One region of the Shewanella inventionis genome, then DNA from elsewhere that is predicted to be linked to it. Evidence: riboswitches for the same ligand, from Rfam matches in the RefSeq annotation. Region 1 holds a riboswitch; the other holds the start of a gene.
The links. Region 1 has a riboswitch for lysine ahead of lysC (lysine-sensitive aspartokinase 3). Riboswitches for the same ligand answer to the same signal wherever they lie in the genome.
Positions count from the first base shown of each region.

Region 2: it holds a riboswitch for lysine, as region 1 does, so the genes downstream of both, K8B83_RS17085 (Na+/H+ antiporter NhaC family protein) here and lysC (lysine-sensitive aspartokinase 3) in region 1, are expected to answer to the same signal.

Region 1 is NZ_CP082926.1:4,602,144-4,613,696, reverse strand. Features, by position in the region: gene K8B83_RS20700 (DUF3293 domain-containing protein) at 295-735, shown strand; lysine riboswitch at 1,023-1,197, shown strand; gene lysC (lysine-sensitive aspartokinase 3) at 1,332-2,711, shown strand; gene K8B83_RS20690 (succinylglutamate desuccinylase/aspartoacylase family protein) at 2,715-3,824, shown strand; gene K8B83_RS20685 (site-2 protease family protein) at 3,876-5,015, opposite strand; gene K8B83_RS20680 (DUF4144 domain-containing protein) at 5,105-5,479, opposite strand; gene K8B83_RS20675 (DUF342 domain-containing protein) at 5,503-7,170, opposite strand; gene K8B83_RS20670 (class I SAM-dependent methyltransferase) at 7,311-8,348, opposite strand; gene K8B83_RS20665 (alkaline phosphatase) at 8,416-9,693, opposite strand; gene gshB (glutathione synthase) at 9,800-10,747, opposite strand; gene rsmE (16S rRNA (uracil(1498)-N(3))-methyltransferase) at 10,790-11,530, opposite strand.
Region 2 is NZ_CP082926.1:3,820,084-3,831,636, reverse strand. Features, by position in the region: gene K8B83_RS17115 (acyltransferase) at 1-401, opposite strand, end outside; gene tsaA (tRNA (N6-threonylcarbamoyladenosine(37)-N6)-methyltransferase TrmO) at 406-1,185, opposite strand; gene rcsF (Rcs stress response system protein RcsF) at 1,307-1,702, opposite strand; gene K8B83_RS17100 (H-NS histone family protein) at 1,844-2,254, opposite strand; gene K8B83_RS17095 (electron transfer flavoprotein subunit beta/FixA family protein) at 2,690-3,439, shown strand; gene K8B83_RS17090 (electron transfer flavoprotein subunit alpha/FixB family protein) at 3,441-4,364, shown strand; lysine riboswitch at 4,670-4,885, shown strand; gene K8B83_RS17085 (Na+/H+ antiporter NhaC family protein) at 4,967-6,523, shown strand; gene K8B83_RS17080 (thymidine kinase) at 6,675-7,253, shown strand; gene K8B83_RS17075 (acyl-CoA dehydrogenase C-terminal domain-containing protein) at 7,329-9,119, opposite strand; gene K8B83_RS17070 (cation:proton antiporter) at 9,503-10,699, opposite strand; gene K8B83_RS17065 (universal stress protein) at 10,972-11,553, shown strand, end outside.

The DNA of each region.
Region 1 (11,553 bases):
TAACCAATGAATTCGTTTTAAACGCTGTCCCATGGTGCATCTAATGGCTTGATGTTATGGGTGAAGTCACGGCGCTTTAATAGTAAGTAATGATTATTGTACTCGTTTTAGGTATTTGTTAACAAATTAAATGTTAAATAATTAATATAAAAAACAGATGAAAAGTTTGGTCTTTTCTTAACTGTTTGATTTTATTTTTAATTAAAATATTATACTTGTGACTGATATCTCAAACCTTTAAGAATTCACAAGGCTCTGCTACACTGTTTTTGGCTTAATTGACGAATTAATATTATGGAAAATGTTATAGATACACTGTGGCACGAGTATCAAACCACTCATTTTTTGTTTACTCAACGCCTCTCAGATGATTTCCCATTCGCTATTGTTACTGCTTATAATCCAAGCGGTTTGTTGCTCACCCCCAGTCAAAATCGCTTATTAGATCGCCAACTCCAATCTAAAATCCAACAATTTAATAGCCCATACCGAGCGCTGATTGGTGCTGCTCCTGATTTATCGCATATGGAAAAAAGCTGGGCTGTTTTTATTGATAAAGAACAAGCGCTTGAGTTAGGTAAAGCATTTAACCAACACGCAATTTATTATGTCGAACAGGGGCTTTTATCCCTTGTTGCTTGTAATGACTCGAAGATGCCTGAGGTTGAATTGGGCGTATTCAATCATCGTTTACGTTTGGTTAATGAGTTACCCGACATTGGTGCTCACATTTAGTGTGTTCATTTAGAGCCTAACCAATCTTGTCACTGTTTTGGTTATTGGATCCTTTTTGGATACAATTTTAATAGATTGTATTGTTTTTTTACTTCCCGTTATCTTTAAACCGTAATTCTTCAGTATTTCGAACAATAAATAATTCCAAATTAACACCTCCACTGTTATTCATTGTGGGGGATTAGCACTGCTCAAAGATGAATAAAATTAAATTTGTGTATTTTTACTACAATTGTTGATTGACTTGTGAGTGCATTTGTTGCTATTTTTCAGGTCCCTCCTTCGGGAGGCACAGAAGAGGAGCGTTAACTAGGTAGTAAGTTTGAGGATGCCAGTCCAATGACAACTTATGATGGAGATTAGCGCCGAGGTATCAAATTGTGTGGCACACATTGATATCGGTCGTTTAGGCTGAATCCTAACGATTGTCACCTGTTTTTTTGGTGGAGAGCTTCTGGTGATGATTGCTGTTTCCCTTCTTTAAGGGTGCGTTATCTTAGCACCAGGCTCTTCGAACGTAGTGTGTTCGGAGCGTATATCATGTTAGTAAATCACATCTTATTTTATTGTCTTTCGCAAACTGCGGAGGCATCTGTATGAGTCTAATTTCTCAAGACGTACAAGCACAATTGGTTGTTGCCAAGTTTGGGGGCACGTCGGTTGCTGACTACGGCTCAATGAGCCGTTGTGCTGATATTGTTTTAGCCAACCCTGCAACTCGTTTAGTTGTGGTTAGTGCGTCAAGTGGCGTGACCAATTTACTGGTTGAGTTAACCCAAGCGAATGTGAATGACGAGCGTCGTTTAGCGCTGTTAAAGCAAATTGCGAAAATTCAATACGCCATTTTAGATGAGTTAGGGCGTCCACAAGATGTGGCGGCAAGTATTGATAAAATTCTCAGTCGCATGTCGGTGTTAAGCGAATCGTTAGAGCTTGACCGTAGTAAGGCAATAATGGATGAATTATTGTCTACAGGTGAGCAATGCTCGTCGATTTTATTCTCTGCGGTGATCCGTGAAAAAGGCTCAGCGTCAGATCATTTTGATGTGCGCCAGGTTCTTCGTACTGACAGTCACTTCGGCCGAGCTGAGCCACATATAGAAGCCATAGCTTCATTGTCGGGTGATTTTTTAAAGCCGCTGTTAGCTAAATATATTATTGTTACTCAAGGTTTTATTGGTGCAGATCAAGATGGTCGCACAACAACCTTAGGCCGTGGTGGTAGTGACTATTCTGCAGCGTTACTTGCCGAAGCGTTACATGCATCTGCGGTTGAGATTTGGACCGATGTTGCAGGTATTTATACCACAGATCCAAGATTGGCACCCAACGCACGCCCAATTGCTGAGATTAGTTTTAATGAAGCAGCAGAAATGGCAACGTTTGGCGCGAAAGTGTTACATCCAGCAACTATTTTGCCTGCTGTTAGGCAAAAAATTCAGGTGTTTGTGGGCTCAAGTAAAGCGCCCGAAATGGGAGGGACTTGGATCCGCCATCAGGTTGAGGATACGCCAGTGTATCGTGCAGTGGCATTACGCCGAGATCAAACATTGCTTAACCTTCACAGCTTACAAATGTTACACGCTCAAGGCTTTTTAGCTGAAACCTTTGCAACACTTGCTCGCCATAAAATATCAGTTGATTTAATCACTACATCAGAAGTTAACGTATCGTTGACCTTGGATAAAACCGGTTCAGATTCAAGTGGTCAAGGCTTATTGAGTGAGTCATTACTGCAAGAGCTGTCTCAACATTGTCGTGTGCGTGTTGAAGATAACTTAGCGCTTATTGCCATTATAGGTAATCGTATTGCCTCTACCGCTGGTATTTGTAGTCGTGTGTTTCAAGTGCTTGAAAACCACAACGTACGAATGATTTGCCAGGGTGCTAGCCCACACAATTTATGTGTGTTGGTGTCTGAGTCTGAAGCGGCGCAAGTGGTTAATGCATTACACCAAAATTTGTTTGAGTCGTAAGCCATGAGTAAGGCGATACCATCGAGTATTTGTGTTGGGGAGCTTGCCACTGGGCAAGCTCTTACCATACCGCTTTATGAGTTTAAAGGTGCAGATATGTCGGCACCTAGCGTGTATATTCAAGCCAATGTGCACGGTGCTGAAGTGCAGGGTAACGCGGTGATGTATCAGCTGATGACCTTGCTTGAGGGCTATGAGGTATTGGGTGATATTCGCCTTGCACCTTTGGCTAATCCGCTAGGCATTAATCAAAAAAGTGGTGAGTTTACATTAGGGCGTTTTGATCCTATTACAGGTGTGAATTGGAACCGAGAGTATTTTGATCACAATATTGACTTAACCACTTGGTATACCGAACATCAACATTTAGCGAATGATGCGTTGTTTAAGGCATATCGAGCGACGTTGGTCGAGTCGTGTCAGGCAAGGCTTAATCAAGCATTTGGGGTGACAACAGGTCACCGACTAGCCGTAAGCTTGCAATCAATGGCCCATCAGGCTGATATTGTGCTGGATTTACATACCGGACCTAAATCCTGTAAGCATTTATATTGCCCTGAGTATGATATTGATGCTGCTCGTTTTTTCTCCATTCCTTACACCTTGGTTATCCCTAATAGTTTTGGTGGGGCGATGGATGAAGCAGCGTTTTGTCCCTGGTGGCGACTAACGGATGTTGCGGCAAAGCATGGCCGTGAGTTTACTGTGCCTGTGTCAGCCTTTACGCTAGAGCTTGCGAGCCAAGAGCGCATTGATTTAGCGGATGCATTAGTCGATGCAAAAGGCATTTTGGTCTATTTAAGCTATCGTGGCGTTATTCGCGAAAAAGTTGAGCCAGCAGATATGGCTCGCTTTGGCTGTTACTTAAAAGATTATAAAAAGTTCCATGCTCCAAAAGCTGGGTTAATTGAATATTGCGCAGCAGTTGGGCAACCTCTTAAGGCAGGCCTACCATTAGTGAATATTTTACGGATGGACTTATATGGCAGTGATCAGGCTCTTGAAAAGGTCTGTTTGCCAGTAGATTGCGTGCCTATTTTGCATTTTGCTTCGGCATCGGTGCATCAAGGTACTGAGCTTTATAAAGTGATGACCAATGTGTTTACGCTGTAAACGACAATAATAAAAACACCTGCATTTTGCAGGTGTTTTTTATATTACTGACTAACTGCCTAAAATTTGCAGTGGAATGGCAAGCATGTCGTCCCCTGAGCTGGCAAAGTACCAAATAATCCCCACTAGGCCTGCAACTGTGAGTAGATACCATACGGTTGAGAATATCTGTCCGTAGCGGTCAAGTGGCAGTAGATGGCTTTGATGGCGGCCTCGCCATTCAAAGACAATTTCTACACTACCAATCAGCAGTAAAAAACCTAACAGTGCAAGGCCTAAACTGTAGCTAATAAACACACCTGCAGCAGCCCCTAAAATACAGGCAATAAGGCCAACTAAGCTATTCATTGAAAAGCTGATGCTTTTTAAAATATGACCACCGTCGAGCGGTAAAATGGGTAGTAAATTAAATAGGTTGAGTAGGGCGTTAAAGCTGGCCAATCCTGCAAAAAAGATATTACCTGTGATCCAGTAAAGCCCTAGGCTAATAATGGACAATATAAGCCCAAAAGTCGGCCCCATAATTGAAATATAGACATCTTGCCAGCGAGTATTAATTCGCTCATCGCTCAAGGCCAATCCACCTACAAATGGGATAAGATAAATGCCTTTGGTTTTCATGCCAAAATGTTTCATGGCACGAATATGGCCGTATTCGTGAAACACTAAACAGCCGATAAGTGCTAAGGCAAACTCTAACGAAAATAGCCATGAATAAGCTGCGACACTGGCGCCAGCAAATAACACTTTAATCACTTTGGCGCTTTTGAGTAGCTTAAACCCTAAAGAGGCCAAACCGACAATACTGAGTTTTTGTGCTTTGGCGACAGGAATTTCAGGGGTTTGATTTTCGATATCCCTAACTGTGCGATGGCCTTGTGTAATTTGCTCTTCATCGACAAGTAAACAATAATCCAATTGAAAAGGTTGCCAGTTAACATCTATTTCTAAACGAACGGGGATCGCTTTTGTGTGAGAGGTCATCCCCACCGTCTCTTCAGGTACACCTTCGGTTTGTGGTGGCGTAAATTGTTGGGTGAGTTCAAAAGAGTGTATATGAAAGGCTTGATCGCTTGCACTTGCCGATTTTTGTGATACCAATTGGTTATCCCAGTACAATTGCTGCCAACCTGCAATAGAACCTTCTAGACGTAAACGTTTACCAAGGCATTCAATATTAAGTAATTCCATTAAGAATTCTCAGAGCTTATAGACGGTGAGTATGCGGGCATTTTGCCAGAGCGTTGTTTGATGCTCAATGGGGGAGGCGGTTTTATTGACTAATAAAGCTGTTCTAATTCAGCGACAGTGTTGATACCTTGCTCAATAGAAGTAAACATGATTTTAGCGCTGCAACAATGCCCTTGAAATTGGCCGTAATGTCGCACTATAGACAACATTTGTAATAAGCTTATTGGTTGAGCCTGCTTAACAAGGTTAGGTAATTGTGCCACATTTTGTTCGGCGCAAGCCTTGCTGTTAAGTGGCTTGTTGATGAGAAATATTGAGCCACTGCTGTCGATAAGTTTGTCTTGAAAACAAACATTGTATTGGTTTGCGCAAATAAAACTCAGCCAATCCTGCTGGTTGGCCAAATACATTAGCTCATCATCTTGATCAAACTGTAAAATGGCTGGCCAATGTATTTGTTGCATAGTGTGCCTGTGCTGGGTGTTGGTTATCGACTGCTATAATCAAATGACAACTCTTGATTTACATTTTTGACAACACATGGACCATGTTCGCGTTGGGTGCGATTAAATGCGTTACCTATGTGAATTTCAACATTGGTAAAAATGTGCTTTTCAGCCTTGATGAAGTAATTATCAAAATAACCATCAACTTCATTTTGTTGTTGTGTATATTCAATTTCTTCTTTAACTCGTTCAGCCGCCATTTTGTTTTTTTGGTCGAGCATCATTTTGACTTGTTCAATCATACCGGCATCATTTTGCCATTCTGTTTTTGGGGGCAATTTTCGCAATCGGGCTTCCAGTTCTAACCCTGCAACCACCATCTCTTTTATACTGCTATCTAGCTCTTTTAGTTGTTGTTTTAGTTCAGTTTGATGCATTGCGCAGTACAACTCTGTTTTGGTACTTGCTGTTGCGCCAAAAGCAATGGCTCGAATGCCTTTTTCTGCAGTGGCTATGCCTCCGACTAAGTCTCCTCGTCTTGATTGGGTATCACTAACTGTAATGGTGTCACCTGAGGTGGTATGGCTGTGAAGTAGTTGTTTGGTTACCAAAATACTACCTTGGGCCTCGAGACGTGAGTATTGTACAAATTGGGCGCAAATTTGGCCGCTAGCTTTGATATGGGTGCTGAGTTCTTGATCTTTTATTAAGCGCCCAATAACGCCTTTGCTAACAATCACATCACCCTGTGCTTCTATACTTGCCGACTCGACAAACCCCATTACGGTTACATCTCCGGTGGCTTTGACTTCCATGCCTTCGTGTACGTCACCGGTAATGAGAATACTGCCTTTAAAGTTGACATGACCATAGCGAACATCAACATCTTTGATTTGCAGTATATCGTCGACTTGCATGCCTTTGCGGTTTTCAACGGGTTGGCCAGACAAGGTTGCAATAAGCTTATTGGGATCTTTGGGGTGTAAACTGGTGCCTTTTCCTGGCTCCATTGGCTTGTCTTTACCAGGGATTTGATGCAAAACGTCGCCGTGAACATTAAAACCAGGTGTACCAATGGTTGCCATTGTTTTAACCATTAAAACGTCATTGGGTTTCACTGTGATTAATGCGCCTAAATTTCGCATATCAACAGAGCCATCTTCGCGCTCTTGTGGTTGCAGTAAGCGCTCGCGGGCTAAGGCGACTTTACGAGTGATGATGGCGTTTTCACCATTAACGGCAGGCTTGCCGCAAGCGATGACTCCTTCGCAGCTTTCTCCTGGTGGTAAAATCGATAGGCGTTGCATTAATGCCATTATTTTAGGCTTGCTTAAGCCCATTTTAATTTTTTTGCTTTTAAGAGTATTGAGGATATCGGCAAGCGCCATGTCTTTGCCTCCCCATGCAGAGGTGATCTTCATGCTGGCTTGCATTTTATCGTCACTGACTGTGATGCTTACCGAACCGTCTTTGCGCTCGGCAATAGCAAAAAATAACTCATGATCCCCAGGCTTTTGTCCGCACAGTGCATTGACTTCTGAAACGGCTTTATTAATGGCTGATTCAATGGGGTGTAGCATGGCAAAATTGGCTTGTTTGAGTAAGCCGTCAATGTCTTCCGTTGCTATAGGGCCGTGAGTATTTGGAACTAGGCGAAGTTCTGCTTTTGATTTGTCTGCGCTTAGCGCGATTACTGAGGGATCTAACATAACGTCCTTTGTTTATTATTTTTCTTTTTATCCACACCAAGGCATAAGAATAGCAGTCAAAATGGTAATAAAATGTGAGTCATTTTGCCTTTAAGTCAATTTAGCTGATATTGAAGTCCATTTCCAGCTAAACCCCAGCATTAATGCTGATGAAAATAGAGCTTATATTTATTATTTTCCGCTGTGACATTCACATTACCAAAATGGGCGGCAATGGTATCTGAGTAGGGTAAGTGTCTGTTTGCAACAATTTGCCAAATCCCCCCTGTGGCTAAACTGTCTGCGCTGTGTTTAACAAATTGTGTGGCTATGTCTGTGGTGCTGGTTAACCCATCATGAAAGGGCGGATTTGAGATGATCCCATTGAACTGCCCGCTGATTTGCTTAAAGCCATCAGATGGATAAACTTTCGCTTGCATATTATTAGCAGCAAGAGTGAGTTGACACGAGGCTAGTGCCATTGCATTTATGTCTATGCACTCCATGTTTAACGTAGGATTTGCTTTTAATAGTGCTGCGCTGATCACACCTGCACCACAGCCAAAGTCAAGTACTCTCCCTTGAAGGTTTTCAGGCAAATGCGAAAGCAGGAGTTCGGTGCCTTGATCAAGGCGTTTTTCACTAAACACACCAACCAGATTACAAATTTGTAGCTGTCCCTGTGGCGTTTCTAATGCATATTGGCTTACCCAATCACTGAGTAATAATGCTGGTGCGATGTGGGTTAAGTAACATGTGTATAGCAAACAGTGGCGTGCATTATCTTGTTTAATGGGCGTTGAGTAATAGCTAGGTGTTAACTTTGTAATAGATTTAATACCACCTTTGTTTTCTCCGACTATAACAAGTAATCCATTTATGCCTAAGTGTTGAGCAGCTAATTGCAGTAGGTAGCCCATTAGTGGTTTAGCTTTAGGGAAATAGATAATCACACTATCAAATTTTTCTGCTGCGAGTGTATCAGGCAATTGATGGCCGAAATAACAATCAAGTTTGTCATTGGCATAAGGTGACAGTGTTTGATGGTGATTAAAGTCGAATGCTAGTGCTTTGACATGGCTGGCCCAGTCCAAGCATTGGCTAGCAAAGGTATCAGCCTCATAATTGAGTATTAATACTTTATGTTGCTGAAATAGTTCGCTGTTTCGAATTAATGCTTGAGACGGATTTGTTAGCACTTGAGTTACTCATGATAAAGATAAAATGTTAACAGCCCTTTGGTCTGCAAAAGGCTGTGTCGAGCGGTTATTGTTTTACGGCAGATTCTGGCAATAAGCTAAAGACTTTATTGGCAATGTCTGTATTGTCTTGATGACCACCAAAAAGTCTTGCTCCTGGACCTGCTGAAAACACTTGTACGTCAACGGCTGTATGCCCGCCGCTTGTCCAGCCTGTGTTTGAGTGAACGTCAATTATTTTTCGTAATGCGATAGTTAATGCTTCATTACCTTGAAGACGCGCATTGTCTAACGCGGTTAATTCAGTGTCGCTTGGGGTAAAACCAATTAGCTCAGTGACAACTGTTTGCCACTGCTCGTTAGCTATAGCTTGGTTTGCAATCTCGTCTGGACTGGCCTTAACTCGACTGAGCACCTCGGGTTTCCATTCATATTTGTCATTTGCGCCAACCGATAAGCCACCGGTGTTATGGTCGGCTGTAATGACCACTAACGTGTCTTTGCTTTGGCGTACAAATTGTTCTACAACTTCAATGGCTGCTGCAAACTCGTCCATTTCACCCATGGCTGTGGCGATGTCATTACTGTGACCGGCCCAATCGATTAAGCTCCCCTCAACTAATAGCACAAAGCCCTGCTGATTTTGTGACAGTAAGTCGATGGCTTTTTGAGTCATTTTACTGAGCTTATGACTTCGATTATCGTTGATTGCCCAGGGTAATTGTACGTCAGCGAATAAACCTAATACTTTGGGGGTGGTGATACTATCGAGTTGCGTAAACTCTGTGATGTGCTGGTAGCCTTTTTCGGTAAATTGTGTCAGCAACGATGCGGGAAAATATTGCTGGCCACCACCTAAAATGACATCGGCGTCAGTATCGATATAGGCTTGGGCAATGTCGATGTAGTTATTACGGCTTTCATTGTGAACAAGAAAAGCAGCTGGCGTTGCGTGGTTAACTTGCGAGGTTACCGCAATACCTGTAGCTAAACCTAATGATTTTGCCTTTTCCATCAGTGTGGGCAATGGACGTTTTTCAATGTCGACACTAATTGCACCATTATAGCTTTTAAAGCCTGTTGCTAATGCCGTTGCTGATGCTGCTGAATCGGTCACATAACCGCTCACAGAGGCAGGATAAGTGCTGGACATACCTACGAGTAGGCGATCAAAAACGGTTTGCTCTATCTCTTCTGTCTCTGGGTTGTCTTTATAATATCGATAAGCAGTGGTGTAGGCTGGGCCCATACCATCACCTATCATAATGATGATGTTTTTGGGTCTTGATGGGCCAACCGATGGCACGTTGGTGTTGGAGGCTCCAGTAACGTCAGGGCTTATCATGACATCATTTGCGAAGGCGTTTGCCCCACAAAGGCATGGTATTAACATTAAACAGATTACTGAGTGCTTAAACGTAGCGATAAAGTCCATGGGATATCCTATGTGGTTACTGGTTTACACGCGCTTCAATCGCATCCATTAACATGCCAGTAATGTTGACATCAAAGGCGGCTTCAATTTCTTTGATACAGGTTGGGCTGGTTACGTTAATCTCAGTGAGTTTGTCACCGATAACATCTAAGCCAACAAAAATCAGTCCACGTTTTTTAAGCTCTGGCCCTATTGCGCGAGCAATTTTCCAGTCACTTTCAGATAATGGTTGAGCCACACCACTTCCGCCGGCGGCCAAGTTTCCTCGGGTTTCGCCTTTCATCGGAATACGAGCTAACGCGAACGGCACGGGTTCGCCATCAACCACTAAAATACGTTTATCGCCTTGAGTGATTTCAGGGATAAAGGCTTGCGCCATAGCATATTGCTGCCCATAGCTGGTTAAGGTTTCAATAATCACGCCTACGTTTGGATCGTCTTTTTTCACACGGAAAATAGAAGTGCCACCCATGCCGTCTAAGGGCTTAAGGATGATGTCTTGCTTGAATTGATGAAACGCACGAATACGTTTGGCATCGCGGGTGACAATGGTTTCAGGCGTAAACTCTGAAAACCATGCCGTGAACAGCTTTTCGTTGGCATCACGTAAGCTTTGTGGCTTATTAACAATTAGCACGCCTTCTTCTTCGGCGCGCTCTAACATATAAGTGGCGTAGATAAATTCGGTATCAAATGGTGGGTCTTTTCGCATTAGCACAACATCAAGGTCGGCTAATGGTGTGTCTTTCGCTTCCCCTAAGGTGAACCAGTCATTTGCATCTTGTTTAACTGTTAATGGACGCATGTTTGCCATGGCTTTGCCATTAACCATAGCCAAATCGTGCATTTCCATATAAAACAATTGATAACCACGTGACTGTGCGGCTAATAGCATCGCAAAACTTGAGTCTTTTTTGATGTTAATGTCGCTGATTGGGTCCATTACAATGCCGAGCTTAATCATGGAGATTTCCTTACAATATGGGGAAGATAATATTGGTTTGTATTAGCCAATATCGCCAAATTTAACTTGTAGTGCGGTTATGGCGGTCAGCGATGCAGTTTCGGTACGTAGCACTCTTGGGCCAAGTAGTATGTCAGTGAAGTGTTGTGTTTCTGTCATGGCAATTTCTTCGTCTGACAAGCCGCCTTCAGGGCCGATTAACAGCCTGACTTTGTTATTGTCGGCAGTTAATGTTAAGCCATTTATACCGTGCGATGCGCGCGGGTGTAAATTCAATTTTATTGCGGTTGTGGGTTCTTCACACCACTGAGCCAGGCTCATCGCTGGGCGCACTATGGGCACGACACTGCGGCCTGACTGTTCACATGCGCTAATCACAATTTTTTGCCATTGCTGAAGCTTTTTATCTAAACGATCACCACTTAATTTAACACCGCAGCGATCTGAAAATAATGGGGTTATGGTAGTGACACCAAGCTCAACTGACTTTTGTACCGTAAACTCCATACGATCGCCACGAGAAATGACCTGGCCTAAATGTAAATCGAGTGGTGATTCGCTGATGTTTGCTTCACAGTTTAAGACCGTGACAGTGATGGATTTCTTACCAGCATCGATAATTTCAGCTAAATAATCATTGCCGTTGCCATTAAATAAGCTGATATGGTCGCCATTGCCCATACGCAATACTCGGCCAATATGCGCGACACCGTCATCGTCTAATTGCACTGTTTGCCCTTGTTGTAAGTTTTCAATGGGCTGGTAAATGCGGGGTACTCTCATCAGTGTAGACCTTATTTAATTAA
Region 2 (11,553 bases), 780 kb from region 1:
TTTGGTGCCATACCATGGTTAAAGGCATAGATGGTCACATTATTAGCGATACGCGTTTGATGGCCTATTTGTATTCCATTTCGTCCGCCATCAAGACTGCAACCGTGATTGATTGCGACTTCATTTCCCATTGTGATTGGGCCGTGCATAAACACATCGGCACTGATCATACATTGATTGCCGATAACGATATCACGTCCGGGTTCTGCAAATAATTGTGCTTGTGGTGCAATAAAACAATGTTCACCAATGTGAATGGTTTCAAGTTGTGTTAACTGCTGCTGTATGTCGTCTTGCCAAGGTTTAGCCCACAGCAAATGTTTTGGTTTAAGTGAAAAATATAGCCATGGCATCCAAGATAAACGTTTTTTATGCTGAGCTTGGTAGTTGAGATCTGCCATATTGTTAGTCCTTCAGTAGAAAGACTTTAGTGGGTTTAAGTTCTAGCACTTCAATTCCGTGAGAGGTGATATGCCAAAAAATATCTAAGTCGTATAAGGCTACTTGATACAATTTGGGATCGTCTTTGGCTTTTTTGTAAGCGGGGCGAGGGTCTTGGGATAGGACACCATTAATAAGCTCCATGAGATCCTGGTATTGCGCTTGTGTGCCATATTGTGCAATTTGGGTTTTAGCCAGTTCAGTGTAATGTACCGCGATGAGCTCTGGAGCTTGTTGGGCAATGCCACCTTTTGCATCAAGGATCGCATCTGAAAATGGAATATAAGGCTTAATATCAATGATAGGCGTGCCATCTAGTAAATCCATGCCAGATATGGCTAAACATACTTTGCCTTTACGATTGACTATGCCATGTAATTTGACAACGGATTGGCCGATACCGTTGGGCCTAAATGTTGAGCGAGTGGCAAATACGCCAAGCTTTTCATTTCCACCTAATCTTGGTGGGCGCACCGTGGTTTTCCAGCCTTGTGCTAAATTTTCATGAAAGCAAAACAGAAGCCATAAATGAGAATATTGCTCAATGCCTCGAATGGCGTCGATATGGTTAAACGCCGGTTCAAACTCAATATAGCCAGTGGCCTTAACTAGACCTGGTTGACGAGGAATGCCAAATTTCTGCTTATAGGGGGTTCTGCAAATGGCTACGGCATTAATTTGACTGCTAAACGAGCCAGTGTTGTTTGGTGTGTTTAAATGAATTTGAGTGGCATCTTGAGTCATGCAATACCTGAAATAAGCAAATAGTCGAATAAAGATAATAACTAACGTGATGACTCATTATTTGTGTGTTTCATCACGTTAGATTCAGTGCTGCGGTTAATATTGATTCTGTCACTTTAGCTTAGTTGGTATTAGTTGTTTTGATTGCTTGTCCTACACAAAATGCACGGCTATAACAGCTGTTATCCGCTTCGGTAATCATAAAGCAGCTTTTTACGACAAAACCATTTGCACCTAATTCAGCAGCGGCTTTTCTGGCATTGGTTCTTGCTTCTGCCATTTGGGGCGGCGTGTCTTTTTGGGTTTCTTGGCAGGCTTCGCCCTCGACTAAACCTAATACTTCAAATTGCCCTTTAGGTTGAACCTCCCCATCATATAAAACAACGTCACCTACTTTAAAGTATTCGTTTATTGCTTTACCGTCTAAATTACTTTTGAAAACATAATCACTTGCACACGCGCTCAATAAAAGTGCGGCACTAGAAAGAAACAATGCGTGTTTAACAGAAAAAATCATAGCCGTAGCCTTTAATTAATAAGTATGAGCCAACGGCTTAAGTTTACCCTGTCTTCTGGTGTTGATAAAGCAGTCAAATAAAAAGGACTTACCTAAGTAAGCCCTTTGTTATCGTTAATCAACAAATATGTTATTAAAAAATTATTCCATGCCAGGAATTAAGAACTCTTTAATGTCTTTACCGCTTTCAACTTGGTTTTTAAATACAGTAGGCATACGACCTTGACCCGTCCATTGGATTAACTCACCGTCAACCGTAATTTGATATTTAGGTGGACGTGGTGCGCGTTTGGCTTTAGCCGCTTTAGGTGCAGATGTTACGTCACCTAAATCTTCAATTGATAAACCACTGTTTTCGATTTGTGCGAGAATTTCCGCAATGCGAGCGTTACGCTCAGCATTGGCTTCAAGCTCTAATCTTTCTTCTTCTTCACGATCAGCAATAATTTTTTCTAACTTGGCGGCTGTGTCACGTAAATCATCAAGAGACAATTCTTTTACTGCTGCTTTAAAACGACGACCGTGGGTTAAAATATCTAAAAAGTCACTCATGTTGTTTAGTTTCCTAATGATTTATTATTAAAAATAAAAGATTTATTTAAGGTAATTTGTTCAACTTACAGGGTAAATTTCAGTATTGCATGTGGTTTATTTGGATTCTTTTTAATTATATTGATGAGAGTTAATCTCACAAGATGACCAATGCAAAATTAATAATACCGAATATAGTTACAATAATAGAAACTATTCAGTATAGGATCAAATTAAATTACCTTTAATACCCAATATTTTTAATTAAACTTAATATTTTATGCCCTTTTGTTTAAATGCCGTGTAGTTTGATTGCCACCTCGCGGATAAAAAAATCTAAACAAGCGTTTGACTTTGATTGACGTTAACGTTAACAGGACGTAAAGTAATCCCATCTTGCATTGGCAAACGCCAGTGTGTTGTCCACATACATTGAAGGTGTAAGAAGGAAAACCTATGAAAGTATTGGTGCCTGTTAAACGCGTAGTCGATGCCAATGTGAAAGTCAGGGTAAAAGCTGATAACACAAATGTTGATACGACAAACCTTAAAATGGCGTTAAACCCATTTTGTGAAATCGCAGTAGAAGAAGCGGTTCGATTAAAAGAAGCTGGCATAGCCACTGAAGTTGTTGTGGTGAGTGTGGGTGCCAAAGTAGTTCAAGAGCAGTTAAGAACGGCTATGGCTCTTGGTGCAGACAGAGCCATTCATATTGAAACTGATGAGGATTTAGTTCCTTTATCTATTGCCAAACTTTTAAAAGCGGTGCAAGAAAAAGAACAAGCACAGCTAATTATATTTGGTAAGCAATCAATTGATGGTGACAACAATCAAACAGGCCAAATGCTCGCGGCATTAACCGATATGCCACAGGCTACCTTTGCATCTGAAGTTAAACTTGATGGTGAGAAGGTGACTGTTACTCGCGAGATTGACGGAGGCTTACAAACCTTATCAATGCCGTTACCTGCTATTGTCACTGTTGACTTGCGTTTAAACGAGCCTCGTTACGCATCATTACCAAATATAATGAAAGCCAAACGTAAGCCGTTAGACACTTTAGCCGTTGCCGATCTTGGTGTGAGCTTAAAAGCTCATCAAACTGTGCTTAAAGTTACTCCGCCTGTGGATCGCAAAGCCGGTATTATGGTGTCTTCAGTTGAAGAGTTGGTTGAGAAGTTAAAAAACGAAGCGAAGGTGATCTAACATGGCCATTTTAGTATTAGCAGAACACGATAACGTCAGTTTAAAATCTGATACGGCCAAGGTTGTTAGCGCTGCGACGGCCATTGGTGGTGATATTCACTTACTTGTGGCGGGGGCTGATTGTGGCGCTGCGGTCACTGCTGCTCAAGCGCTTGCGGGTGTGAGTAAAGTATTGGTTGCTGATAGCGCTGAATATGGTGCTCAGCTTGCTGAAAACCTCTCTAAATTGGTGGTTGAGTTGGCGGCTGATTACGAGCACATTTTAGCCGCAGCATCGAGCATTGGTAAAGACACTTTGCCGCGTGTTGCAGCGTTATTAGATGTTGCGCAAATCTCTGAGGTTATTGATGTTGTTAGCAGCGATACTTTTGTTCGTCCTATTTATGCGGGTAATGCATTAGCGACAGTACAAAGTTTAGATGCTAAAAAAGTCATGACGGTACGTTCAAGTGCGTTTGACGCGGTTGCCTCAACAGGCAGCGCCGAAACAGTTAACCTTTCTCAGGTTATTACAGCTCGTACTGAGTTTGTATCACAAGCATTAACTGAATCTGCGCGTCCTGAATTAGGTAACGCTGGCATAATTGTTTCAGGCGGCCGTGGTATGGGCAGTGGTGAAAACTTTGCCATTCTTGAGCAGTTAGCTGACAAGTTAGGTGCTGCAGTGGGTGCTTCTCGTGCGGCAGTTGATGCAGGCTTTGTACCTAATGATTTACAAGTGGGTCAAACAGGTAAGATTGTGGCGCCTGATTTGTACATTGCTGTGGGTATTTCTGGTGCTATTCAACATCTTGCGGGCATGAAAGACTCTAAAGTGATTGTTGCTATTAACAAAGATCCTGAAGCACCGATATTCCAGGTCGCAGACTATGGTTTAGTCGCTGATTTATTTGAGGCGGTTCCGGCGTTAAATAATTTAGTTTAATCATATCGTTTGCTCATTTAAACAACTCATCTTTTGATGGGCTGTTTGAGATAATAAAAGGTTTCTACTTAACCGGTAGAAACCTTTTATATTGGGCGTTTTTTGCCTAAATTGCTTAGTTGTTGTTTTTTGTATTCAGTGTGTGCCGTGTTTATTTGATTCAAAAACGTTAATATAATGAAATGCAATTGTGGCTTTAGTTGTCATAATTGTTATTTGCACCGCCTTTTAGCGCTTATTGCTAGCGGACTACGTACCATTTATGATTGTATGTCGGCGCTATTTGTGAGGTGTCATTGGCAAGTAGTGAAAGTAGAGGTGCATTGTATAAGAGTAATGCTGGATTGGGTGATTCCAATAATTCAGCACCAAAGGATGCAATGCCGAAATAAATGAGTCTATCACCCTCATTTGTTGGGGCAGTTCTCGAAAGGGACTGCACTGTCATAGTGTTTTTTATCGTGATGATAAAAAATGATATTCATATTAAATGGGTATTGCTGTGGAGTGCTACTAGTTAAGTTCAAGCATACACTTTCTGTGTGTGTCCAGTCTTATTTCTAGTTTGCTCTATTCGTATCCAACGAAGAAATAATTAAATTATGATCATAAGTTATGCCGATTCGGCACTGTCAGTTTTGCCACCACTTGTGGCGATTACATTGGCCATTTTTACGCGTAAAGTGCTGCTATCTTTGGGCTTAGGTATTGTCTTAGGCGCGTTGTTGTTAACAGATTTTTCTGTTGTGGGTAGTGGTGAATATATCGCCAATACCGCAAGCCAACTTGTGTGGAAAGACGCTGCTCTGAACAGTTGGAATGTGTACATTCTGGGCTTTTTGATTGTCCTTGGGATGATCACAGCATTAATTACCGTCAGTGGTTCTGCAAGGGCATTTGCTGATTGGGCTAAATTGCGTATCCGTAATAAACGAGATGCTAAATTAATGACCATGTTTTTGGGTTGTGTGGTGTTTATTGATGATTATTTCAATAGCTTAGTTGTCGGCTCCATTTCGCGCCCTATTACTGACCGTTATCATATTTCGCGTGCTAAATTGGCCTATATTCTGGATTCGACAGCAGCGCCTGTGTGTGTGATTTCTCCAGTTTCGAGTTGGGGAGCTTACATTATTGCGTTAATTGGTGGCATTTTAACCGCTCATGGTTTTACCGATTCAGGCCATTTAAGCGTTTTTGTGCAAATGATCCCAATGAACTTTTATGCTCTGTTTTCTTTGTTGTTATTACTGTGCGTTGCAGCTTTTAGTTTAGATGTTGGCCCTATGCGCCAGCATGAATTAAATGCATTACGTGGTGAATTATTTGACGAGAATAAAGGTCAACCTCCTGGGGCTGTTGCTGACTTACCAGAGGCTGATACAGGCAAAGTACTAGGCTTATTTTTACCGATTGCCATTTTGGTATTTGCTACTGTGTATTTTATGGTTGCAAGCGGCGCTGATGCATTAGCTGCAAGTGACTTGCCGTTTAGTGTGTTAGGTGCTTTTGAAAACACCGATGTGAGTTCATCGCTTTTCTTTGGCTCGCTTGTCGGCTTTGTCGCTACAGTTGCGCTTGCTATATTTCAGAAAGTCGAACTTTCAATGCTATTTAAAGGGCTGGCCGTGGGTGCTCGCTCTATGTTACCTGCAATTTACATATTGCTATTTGCTTGGACCATTTCAAGTGTGATTGGTCAGCTTGAAACGGGTAAATATATGGCAAGTTTAGCCACAGACAATATCCCGTTTGCCTTGTTACCTGCCGTGTTGTTTTTATTAGCGGGAATTACAGCGTTTGCTACAGGCACAAGTTGGGGCACATTTGGCATTATGTTACCGATTGCAGCTGATATGGCTATGGGCAGTGACAGCAGCATGATGTTACCTATGTTGGCAGCGGTTTTGTCTGGTGCGGTGTTTGGCGATCATTGCTCGCCGATATCTGACACCACCATTTTGTCATCAACCGGTGCAAGTTGTCACCATATAGACCATGTTGTGACGCAATTACCTTATGCCTTGATAGCAGCTGCTATCAGTTTGGTTGGTTACAGCGTATTAGGGTTTACTGGCTCGCTAATGGCAGGATTAATCTGTTGTAGTGTATTGTTTGTGTTCAGCATTGTGATGTTACACTTTTGGGCTAAAAAATAAACGTTGAGCTTAGCTTTAAGCTGCTTAGTCGTTGTGCTTAACGTTTAAAAATGCCGTGTTCGTAACGAATACGGCATTTTTGTTTGTTGTTGCGATGTTAATAAAGGTAATATGACAGCCTATCTATCATTAACGATTAGGACGCTTAATTTTGGCGCAACTGTATTTTTATTATTCGGCAATGAACGCCGGTAAATCAACTTCATTGCTGCAGTCTTCTTATAATTACCGCGAACGTGGCATGCACACTTTGGTGATGACCGCATCGATAGATAATCGTTATGGCGTAGGTAAAGTGTCGTCGCGTATTGGTATTGAAACAGATGCGCAGGTTTTTAAAGATGACGATAATTTAATCGAATTAATTTCCGCGTCGAACAACGAGCAAAAAATCCATTGCGTACTGGTCGATGAAAGCCAATTTTTGAGTAAAGAACAAGTACGTCAGTTAACTCATGTGGTCGATAATATGGATATTCCCGTGTTGTGCTATGGCCTTCGTAACGACTTCCAAGGTGAGCTATTTCCTGGCAGCCATTATTTATTGGCTTGGGCTGACAAGTTGGTTGAGCTAAAAACGATTTGTCATTGTGGCCGTAAAGCCAACATGGTGGTAAGGCTGGACCATGAAGGCAAACCGATGCGAGAAGGTGAGCAGGTCGCCATTGGTGGCAACGAAAGTTACGAGTCAGTGTGTCGTAAGCATTTTAGAGAGTTTTTGTGGGATTAGGCCAACCTAAGCTGATTGAATAAAAAAAAGCCGCGTCATGTGAAATGACGCGGCTTTTTTGTTTGCATTTACCGATTAAAAATCAGCGTCTGCGAAATCAACAATATCAGCACTGCTAGATTCAATCTGTTTGCGTAAGCTGCGTGTTTGGATGCCCCAATAACTCATAAAGAACTGTGCTGTTTTAAGTTTAGCCTGGTAAAAGCCAGTTTCTTCGGTTCCGGCTTCTAATGCGGCTAATGACGTTGCTGCAACGCGTGTCCACATCCAAGCTAGTGCGGTAATGCCAAATAACTGCATATAGGCCATTGATGCAGCACCAATGAGATCTGGATTTTTACTGGCAGCTTGAACAATAAAGCCGGTGGCTTTTTCAAGATCGCCCGCCGCATCCATTAACCCCGCTAAATAAGGTTTCATCGCATCATTAGTTGCATGTTGCTCGATTAATGCTTTCACCATGCCAGACCATAGCGTTAATGCAGCGCCTTTGTCTGCCAGTAATTTACGGCCAACTAAATCAAGTGCTTGCACACCGTTAGTGCCTTCGTAAATCATCGCAATACGGATATCACGGACAAATTGCTCCATGCCCCATTCGTTAATATAACCATGGCCACCGTATACTTGCTGTGCATCGACACAAGCTTTAAAGCCTTGATCTGTAACAAATCCTTTAACGATTGGCGTAAACAGTGCAGCTAACGCCGAGGCCTGTTTGGCTTTTACAGGGTCGGTATGGCGCTCAGCTTCATCAAGCCATAATGCTTGTTGGCCCATTAGTGCGCGGGTACCCTCGTTAAACGATTTTTGTGACAACAACATACGGCGAACATCACCATGCACTAATAATGAGTCAGCAGCTTGCTCAGGCTGTTTTACACCGCTTAATGCACGGCCTTGAATGCGCTCTTTGGCATAGACTAATGCGTTTTGGTATGCAATATCAGACACACCTAAGCCTTGAATACCGACACCTAAACGAGCCTGGTTCATCATAGTGAACATGGCTTTTAAGCCTTGATGTGGGGCGCCAACTAATTCGCCAATGGCACCGTCAAAATGCATTACGCAGGTTGAGTTACCGTGTATGCCCATCTTATGCTCAAGGCCGGTCGCACCAAGTGTATTGGCTTCACCCAAACTGCCGTCAGCATTAACTAAAAACTTAGGTACAGCAAACAACGAAATGCCTTTAACCCCTTCAGGTGCGTCTGGTAAGCGTGCCAGTACCAGGTGAATGATGTTTTCAGCAAGATCGTGATCGCCAGATGAAATAAAGATTTTTTCACCACTGATGGCATACAGATCATCACCCGCAGGAACGGCTTTAGTGCGCAGTAATGCCAGGTCTGTTCCTGCATGCGATTCAGTTAAGTTCATGGTGCCTGTCCATTCGCCACTGACTAATTTCGCTAAATATTTTTGTTTTAGTGCATCGCTGCCATGTACATGAATGGCTGAGTAGGCGCCATGGGTAAGCCCTGGGTACATGGCAAACGCCATGTTGGTTGCCGTTTTCATTTCGGTAGCAAACGTGCCAATCACTTCTGGTAAACCTTGGCCGCCGTACTCTGGGTCGCATGTTAATGTGGCCCAACCATCTTCAACATATTGTTTGTATGCTTGCTTAAACCCTGTTGGGGTAATGACTTTGCCGTCAACCAGTTTACAGCCTTCTAAATCGCCGCTGGCATTAAGTGGTAACATGATGTCGGTAGTAAAGTCTGCTACACCTTGTAAGATTGCATCGGTGAGATCTGCGTCTATTTCATCAAAACCGCGTAGATCAGTTTGCTGATAAATGCTGAGTAATTCTGACAAAATGAATTGATAGTCGCGAAGAGGGGCTTGATAAATTGGCATAAAGTCTTTCCTTGGTTACTGTGTATTTCAATATTTCAACAAAGGCGGTAAACCATCATTTTTAATACTGGTCCAATCTCTTTGGCTTGTGTTATCTAACATAACCAATTTCGAGTAAAAACTCAGCATTATTTTTACGTAAGCGTAAACTTTTTCGAATATTGGATGTATTGTTAAATTTACTTTGGCGCATATGCTGTATGAATGTTGTTCGATACGGAGGTTTATGCCTAAACGATCATTATTTGCTTGGCTTGGGTAGTCTGTAAATTGTGTTCAATTGCCACCTTCTTAAGGTCGTTGTGACTGTTTTTTTTGAACTGTTAGGCATAAATGAACGGGTTAATCAGCAATAGCGATATTAAAATACGCTTGCTATTTCGTCACTGAGATTGATTTTTTTCCATTGTTAATTTTAAGATTAACGGCCCAATCAGTGTTGTCAGAGCAATAACCATAACAAGTATGGCAAATTCTTTGGCTTGTATTACTCCAAGCTGACGACCCATTTCAGCAAACACTAAGCCGACTTCACCCCGTGGCACCATTGCCGAGCCTACAATGAGTTTTTCTTGCCATTTAGAGCTTGCGGTGAGCCCCGCTAAAAACTTGCTGACAACAGCAATAAAACTTAGCCATGCCAGTAATATTAAGCCTGTAAAGCTCACATCAAGTTGGCTTAAGTCTAAACTGATGCCAACGTACACGAAAAAGACTGGACTAAATAATTGGACTAACGGTTTTGCTGCTCCTTCTAGTTGGTTGGTGTAAGTAAAAGGGTTCTTTAAATAACGATTAAAGGGAGATGTAAAGTGTTTCGACAAGCCCATTCCGACTGCAAATCCACCTAAAATGGCAGGTGTACCAAACAAGTGTGCTAACCATGCAAATAACAAAATCATGGTCATGACAACAAACACTTCATACCCTGGAATACGCGCTTTTAGGTGAAGCCAACGAGTAAGATAAATAATGGCTCTGATGAGCGGCGGGCTAAAGATAATAAAGCAGGCGATCATGATAAATAACATCAATGTTGAACTAAGTGCTAATTCACCCGATGAGGCAAAATTAAACAGTATGCTTAACAACATTACGCCAACAATATCGTCTATTACCGCAGCACCTAGGATAATTTGCCCTGCGTGACTCTGAGTTTGGTTATTGAGTGCTAAAACGCGAATTGAAATGCCTATGCTGGTGGCAGTTAATGCGCAGCCAAAAAATAATGCAGTAAAAGGAGACAGTGATAACCAGTACAAACTCGCCAACCCCGTGGTCATTAATGGAATGACAACTCCTAGCAAGGCAACGCGAATAGCTTGGTTACCTGAATGAGCAAGGCGTTTGATTGATGTTTCACAACCAATATCAAATAACAATAAGATAACACCGAGTTCTGCGATGATGGCCAAAGTGCTGTGTGGTAACACCCAATTAAGCAGTGACGGACCAATGATTATTCCCGCAGTGACTTCTCCCACCACGCTAGGAAACCCCAACCTGTCACTTAATTCTCCTAATAACCTTCCGGCAATGAGAATAAGAAACAGTGACACGACAAAGCTGTCTATTGCCATCTCATTTTCCTTAAGTTGGGCAATATGTATTTGATTGTTTTGATCTAATAAACTTGATGTTGATCAATTTTTATACCGATATTTATGCACAAACTTACGCTATTAGCTAAGCTAAAGATAGTTGCTAGCTCACGTTTTTAGAGAATGTGTTATGGGGTAGCTGTTAGGTAATTACTGCGTTTTTAATGACGTGACAACATGATGATATTAGCTTTAGTCAATGTGTTTTAAGTGGCTTTGGATCGTTAACACGTCTCATAAAGGAGATATAAATGAACAAAATGTTTGTTATTGCTCAAATGGAAAATGCCCACACAGATGCCATTGCTCATGGATTAGTGTTAGCGAAACAATTAAATAAACAAGTTGAAGTGTTTGCTTATACTTATGCTTATTTAAGTGGTGCCGACCGAGACAACCCAAGGTTAGCGGGCGTGGCGCAAAAAGCCTTGATGACTCAACGCGAAATACAATTACAAGCTCATTTAGATAGCCTCGATGCTGAAGATGTGCCATTACATGTGATTTGGAGTAAATACCTTTTTGAACATGCTTGCAGCCATGCTCAGCGTCATGGTTTTGATTTGATGGTTAAAGCGGTGCACCATGCAGAGCATTATTTACCGACCGACTGGCAGCTTATTCGCCATACAACAGTGCCCTTGTTGTTGCTTACTAACAATCCGCTTAATAACGGCAACACGACGTTAATTTCAATTGACCTTGGCACCAGTAACCCTGCAAAACAGCGCCTTAATGATGCCGTTATTGCCCATGGTAAGCAGTTTGCTAAAGCAACGGGGACAAAGCTACATGTGGCTTATGTGCTCAGAATTCCGCAAATTGTGCGCGAT